Regions from separate parts of the Promicromonospora sp. NPDC090134 genome, predicted to be linked through region 2. Evidence: predicted binding sites of a transcription regulator. Region 2 holds the regulator's gene; the other holds the start of a gene.
What was found. The regulator HrcA, encoded in region 2, represses chaperone genes, less so after heat shock. The targets are predictions, from matches to a motif close to TTNGCACTCGNNNNNNNCGAGTGCNAA.
Positions count from the first base shown of each region.

Region 1: the regulator HrcA is predicted to act here: its motif matches at 1,652-1,678, upstream of groES (co-chaperone GroES).

Region 1 covers NZ_JBIVCZ010000001.1:1,180,768-1,184,166, reverse strand. Annotated here, with positions in the region: gene ACIPN7_RS05205 (MerR family transcriptional regulator) at 1-495, opposite strand, end outside; gene ACIPN7_RS05200 (WhiB family transcriptional regulator) at 686-973, shown strand; gene groES (co-chaperone GroES) at 1,172-1,468, opposite strand; gene ACIPN7_RS05190 (SAM-dependent methyltransferase) at 1,805-3,073, shown strand; gene ACIPN7_RS05185 (glutamate--cysteine ligase) at 3,070-3,399, shown strand, end outside.
Region 2 covers NZ_JBIVCZ010000020.1:32,167-35,565, forward strand. Annotated here, with positions in the region: gene dnaJ (molecular chaperone DnaJ) at 1-754, opposite strand, end outside; gene hrcA (heat-inducible transcriptional repressor HrcA) at 792-1,811, opposite strand; gene ACIPN7_RS29650 (hypothetical protein) at 2,200-2,385, shown strand; gene ACIPN7_RS29655 (AAA family ATPase) at 2,495-3,399, shown strand, end outside.

The sequences.
Region 1 (3,399 bases), on a different contig from region 2:
CTCGGTCCGCTCGTCGCCGGACGCCGGGGCGGGGTCGTCGGCCTCGTCCCCGGAGCCGGGCGGCGTCGTGTCCGCCGGGGCGGCCTCGTCCTCGGGGCCGGCCGGAACCTCGACGGTGCCGACGAACCGCTCCGCGAAGTCGTGCTCGTCGGCGTCCGCCCCGCCCTCGACCTGGACCGCGGGCAGCGCCGGGGCGGTGCGGGTGGCGACCTCGAGCTCGGCATCCCCCGCCTCGACGGCGGCGCGGGCGGCGTCCACCGGCGCCACGCCCTCCAGGGTCAGTCGGCGCATCACCAGGAGCCGGGCGACGTCGTCCGGCGTGTAGCGGCGGTGCGATCCGGCGGTGCGGCCCGAGGGCCCGAGGCCGTAGCGGCGGTCCCACGTGCGCAGGGTCGCGGGAGCGACCCCGAGGCGCCGGGCAACGGCGGCGACAGCCAGTCCGGGGCTGGATGCACGTGACCCGCCCGAGTTCTGGGCGGGTCGCGAAGAAGTCATGGACTCGATTCTGCCGACCCGGCCCTCTCCGCGCCACTGCGAAACCCGGCGTGCCGCCGATCTCGGTGGATTTCGGTTCACAATCATACAAATCCGGTCAGTGCCGACCTGCTTCTCGTTGACCCGATTGAACCCGATGACGCGAAACTGCCCCTTGAACAACTTCTGCACAACTTGTAAGTTGTTCGCCATGACGGAGATCTCGAGGCTTCCCGGTCCGGTGATGGAACTGTGGGAATGGCAGTACCAGGGCGCGTGCCGCGACGCGGACGACACCCTCTTCTTCCACCCCGAGGGTGAGCGTGGATCGACCCGCCGGCGGCGCGCCGAGGCCGCCAAGGCGATCTGCCGCTCCTGCCCCGTGATGATGCAGTGCCGCGAGCAGTCGCTCCGCGTGCGCGAGCCGTACGGCGTGTGGGGCGGGCTCAGCGAGGACGAGCGGTCGGCGATCCTCGCCGGCAAGTCCGTCTCCGCCTGACCCCGGGTGCACAACTTCTGACGCGTGCGGCGTGACGCGCTTCTGCCGCACGCCCGCTTCTGATGGACGCCCGCTTCGAACGCATGGCCGCTTCGACGCCGAAGCGGTAACCAGTAGTGGCCACAACGGTCTCCGGACAAGACGAAGGCCCCGCACCGATCTGGTGCGGGGCCTTCGCCTATCTGGCGCGGGCTGGAATCAGCCCACGACCACCGCGAGGACGTCGCGGGTCGAGAGCACCAGGTACTCCTCGCCCGCGTACTTGACCTCGGTGCCGCCGTACTTGGAGTAGATCACCTTGTCACCGACGGCGACGTCCAGCGGCACACGGTTGCCGTTGTCGTCGATGCGGCCCTGGCCCACGGCCAGAACCTCGCCCTCCTGGGGCTTCTCCTTGGCGGTGTCCGGGATGACCAGGCCGGAAGCGGTCGTGGTCTCGGCTTCGAGAGCCTTGACGACGATCCGGTCCTCGAGCGGCTTGATGGGGACCGACACGTCGGACCTCCCTCTTTCGTTGAGCGGATCGAGTGATCAGCTGCATGGTTGACTTCAGGGGCTCGAACGTTCGACGGTCCGCCGTCGTCGCGGGTGCCGGCGGGCACGAACGTCTGGGTCCTCCGCCGAAGGCCCCGGTTACCGGGATCCGCGGCGATGAACAACCCCAAATCTAGGTCGGCGCTAGCACTCGGTCAAGGCGAGTGCCAATCGCGTGGAGCACCTCACACGCCCGGCGCGCGACGCGCCGTCCGCACTTCGAGATCTCGCCATCTCTACGAAAAGGTTGCGTCCGGCCACTCGTCATGACCTGGACAAACGTGGAAAGATCTTCCCATGGATGCGGCGATTCTGAGCAAACTCCTCAGCCCCGACGGCTGGGCCCTGCTTGCGGCTCTTCCGCCGTACGACGAGCGCGACGCGATGAAGACCGTGACTACCCTGCGCTCCCAGGGCGTGGCGGCGGACCTCGCGGCCGCCGTGGTCACCCAGTCCCGGCTGCGCGCCCGGGCACGGGCCAAGTTCGGTGACTTCGCCGACGGGATGCTCTTCACCGCGGACGGTCTGGAGCAGGCGACGCGGCTCGTCGTCGCGGCGCTGCACGCCCGACGGTACCTCGACGCGGGCGTGACCGCCCTCGCCGACCTCACCTGCGGCATCGGCGCAGACTCTCTCGCCTTCGCCGGGACGGGGCTGCGCGTCGTCGCCACCGACCTCGACGAGTGCACGGCCGCCATCGCGCAGTGGAACCTGCGCCACTTCCCCGAGGCGGAGGTGCGGCACGCCGACGGCCTCACGCTCGACCTGCGCGCCGAGGGCATCGACGCCGTCTACGCCGACCCCGCCCGGCGCGTGCGCGGCGGCAGGGGCGGCCGCAGCAGCCGCATCTTCGACCCGCGCGCCTACGAGCCCCCGCTCGACGCCGTCTGGGCGCTGCGGGAGTCGGTGCCGGCCGTCGGCATCAAGGTGGGTCCTGGCATCGCGCACGAGGGCCTGCCCGACGACGCCGAGACCCAGTGGGTCTCCGTCAACGGCGACGTGGTCGAGGCCGGGCTCTGGTTCGGCCCGCTCGCGCCCGACGGCCCCGGCCGCTCGGCACTCGTGCTGCGCACCTTCACCGACGACGACGGCAAGGAGCACACCCTCGGCCGCACCCTGCGCGGCGACGGCACGCAGCCGGACGTCGGCGGCGTCGGGCACTACCTCTACGAGCCCGACGGCGCGGTGATCCGCGCCGGGCTCGTGGGCGAGGCGGCCGCCGAGCTGGGCGGACGCCTCGTCGACCCGACCATCGCGTACGTCACGACCGATGACCCCGCCGCGCTGCCGCCGGCCCGGCCCGCCGAGGCCGCCGGTGCGCAGGCTCCGATCGCGACCGGGTACCGGGTGCTCGACACCATGCCGTTCGGCCTGAAGCGGCTCAAGTCCTATCTCCGCGACCGGAACGTCGGGCGCATCACGATCAAGAAGCGGGGCACCGCGGTGGTGCCTGAACAACTTCGCAAGCAGCTCGTGCTCACCGGAACCGAGGAGGCGACGATCGTGCTCACCCGTGTGGCAGGCAACCAACAGGTACTCCTCGTCGAACCGCTGGGAGCCGTATGAGCTCGCCGCTACGGCTCGGCTTCGGCGCATCCCCACGATCGACCGTAGGCCTCGAGTGGGAGATCGGGCTCGTCGAGCCCGGCACCGCCGACCTGTGCCAGGCAGGTCCGGAGGTGCTCGAGGCTCTCGCGCGCGGCGGCGGCAACCAGCAGCAGGGTCCCGCGGGCTACACCGCGCACGTCACCGGCGAGTTCATGAAGAACACCATCGAGCTGGTCTCCGGGGTCGGGCGGACCGTGGCCGACGCCGGGGCGGACCTCAGCCGCACGCTCGACCGCGTGCGAACGGTCACGGACCCGATGGGCCTGGAGCTCATGGGCGGCGGC
Region 2 (3,399 bases):
CGTGCGCGCGCTCGCGGATCTCCACGTACAGGTCGCCGGCGGGGCCGCCACCGGGGCCCACCTCGCCCTGCGCGGAGAGCTTGATGCGCGTGCCGGTGTCGACGCCGGCGGGCACGTTCACCGCGACGGTGCGCCGCGAGCGCACGCGGCCCTCGCCGGAGCAGTCGGCGCAGGGCTCGGGGATCACGGTGCCGAAGCCGCCGCAGGCGGAGCACGGCTGGTTGGTCATGACCTGGCCGAGGAACGAGCGGGCGACGCGCTGCACGGAGCCGCGGCCCTGGCAGACGTCGCAGGTGCGGGCGTGGGTGCCCGGCCGCGCGCCGTCGCCGCCGCAGGTGTTGCAGACCACCGCGGTGTCGACCTGGATCTCGCGCTTGGCGCCGAACACGGCCTCGGCGAGGTCGAGGTCGAGGCGCACGAGCGCGTCGTTGCCGCGCCGGGCGCGCGGGACCGGCCCGGTCGGCTGCCCGCCGCCGAAGAAGGTCTCGAAGATGTCCTGGAACCCGAACCCGGCGCCGAACCCGCCGCCCGCGCCACCGCCGGGCGACGTCGGGTCGACGCCCATGTCGTACTGCTGGCGCTTGTCGGGGTTGGACAGCACCTCGTACGCGCGCGCGACGTCCTTGAACCGGTCCTCGCCCGCGTCGCCGGCCACGTCCGGGTGCAGCTCGCGGGCCAGCTTGCGGTATGCCTTCTTGATCTGCTCGGGCGATGCGTCGCGCGGAACACCGAGAATCTCGTAGTAGTCGGTCACAGGTCTCTCTTTGTGGGGAGGTTTGTGGAAGTTCGGGTCAGCCGGGCAGCACTCGCGACAGGTAGCGCGCGACGGCGCGGACCGCGGCGATGGTGCCCGGATAGTCCATTCGGGTGGGGCCGATCGAGCTCAGGATCGCGACGGTGTCGCCGTCGGACGAGCCGTAGCCGGACGTGACGACGGAGGTCTCCGCCAGTCCCGCCAGCCGGTTCTCGTGCCCGATGCTCACCGCCACCTTGGCGTCGTCGGTCATGTCGGTGAGGAGGCCGAGCAGGACGACCTGCTCCTCGAGCGCCTCCAGGACGGGCCGCAGGCCCTGCTCGAAACGCATGCCGGAACGTGCCAGGTTGGCCTGGCCGGTCAGCACGATCCGTTCCTCGCTCTCCTCGGCGAGCGCGGCCGTGACCACCTCGGCCACGGCCGTCGCCAGCGGGCGGTGCTCGGCCGGCATCGCCTCGGCGACCCCGGCGAACGCGTCACCGAGGTCGGCGAGCCGGCGGCCGGCGGTCGCCGCGTTCAGGCGGGCGCGCAGCTCGCCGAGCGTGCCGTCGTCCAGGTCGACCGGGACGTCGAGGAAGCGCTGCTCCACCCGGCCGGTGTCCGTGATGACGACGACGAGGAGCCGCCCCTCGGCCGTCGGCACGAGCTCCAGGTGCCGCAGCCCGGACCGGCGCAGCGACGGGTACTGCACCACGGCGACCTGGCCGGTGAGCTGGGCGATGAGCCGCCCGGCGCGGGCCACGACGTCGTCCAGGTCGACCGCCTCGGACAAGAAGGTCTCGATGGCCCGCTTCTGCGGGACGGACAGCGGCCGCACCTCGGCGAGCTGGTCCACGAAGAGGCGGTAGCCCTTGTCGGTGGGGATGCGCCCCGCCGAGGTGTGCGGCTGGGCGATGAGCCCGGCCTCCTCCAGGGCGGCCATGTCGTTGCGGACCGTGGCCGGGGAGACGCCGAGCTGGTGGCGCTCCGTGAGGATGCGCGAACCGACGGGCTCCCGTGTGCGGACATAGTCCTCCACGATGGCCCGCAGGACATCGAGTCTGCGTTCCTCGCTCACCGCGCTCACCTCCGTCCCCAGGTAGAACGTCCGGGACGTGCACCCGGGTTCCGGCCCGCTCACCGACACTGCCTTCCAGCACTCTCACCGACCGAGTGCCAATCCTACGCGGCACGCGCCACCCGCCGGGTCGCCGACCCGCCGCGCGCCGCGCGCACCCGGGCCGGCCACGCCGTCCCGCCCCGGCGAACACGCGGCTGACCTGCATGTCTTACCGTTCGCCGAGGGCTGAGCACCGAGCATAGGGCGATGCCTTAGGCACGCCCACCCCGCACCGCGAACCCGTCGGGAAAGATGCGGCGACCGCCCGATCCGCGCGACGTACCTCACAGACGAACCTGGAATCACTGCCGGCGAGGGGCCGGCGGTGACACCGGGAGGAACCACCATGTTCGGTTTTTCGGACTACGCCGAGTACCACCGCAACGAGCAGGAGACCGACCAGCGCAACGAGCGGACCCGCGTGGCCCGGGAGCAGAAGGACGCGGCCCGCCGCCAGGCCGCCGCGCGGCGCACCACCGAGCGCGGTGCCCGGGCCGGGGCGGCCGACGCCGTCCGGCCGCGCGTCGCCTGATCCCGCGGGGAGGGCGACCGTGCCGGGCACCGGGCAGGCCCCCGGAAGCGGCGGGCAGGCCGACGAGAAGAAACGGAACGACCACGGACCGGCATGGGACGATGAGCCCATGCCGGTCCCCCGTGCCCGCCTGGTGGGCCGAGCTCCCGAGCTCGGCGCGCTCGAGGCCGCTCTCGCCGACGTCCGCTCGGGCGGCAGCCGCACCATGGTGATCGCCGGCGAGGCCGGGATCGGCAAGACCCGGCTGCTCGACGAGCTCACCTCCCGGGCCGACGGCGTCACCGTCGTCACCGGTCAGTGCGCCGACGAAGGATCCGGGCCCCTCCCCTACGCCGCCGTCGCCGGCCTCCTGCAGGGAGTCGTCCGGGCAACGAGCCCCGACGCCGTCGTCGCCGCGGCCGGACCCGCCGCCGGTGCCCTGTCCGCGATAGCGCCCCAGCTCGTCGCCCCCGCGTCCGACGCCGGAGCGGACCGCATCCCCGAGGTCCTCGCCGACCTCCTCACCGGCCTCGCGGCCGAACGGCCGGTCGTCGTGGTCATGGAGGACCTGCACTGGTCCGACGACGTCACCCGCGCCGTCGCCCTCCGCCTCGCCCGCACCACACCCCGCGGCATGCTCCTGCTGCTCACCTATCGCAGCGACGACGTCGGACGCGCGCACCCCCTGCGCACCGTCATGGCCGAGCTCGACCGGGCCCGCCTCACCACCCGCCTCGACCTGGCCCGCCTGGGCGAGACCGAGGTCCACGAGATGGCGCAGGACCTGCTCGACGCCGGCCTCGACGCGGAGGTGCTCGCCGACCTGGCCGACCGCAGCGAGGGCGTCCCCTTCTACGTCGAGGAGCTGGTCGGTTTTCTCGGCACCGACCTGCCCGACTCCCTGCGCGACATCCTCCTGCTGCGCTACTGGAACCTGAGCCGCGAGGCCCAGGCTCTGTGCCGCGTGGTCGCCGCCGCAGGGCCGCGCGTCTGGTACGACGTGCTCGACGACGTCCTGGCGGACCCCCCGACAGG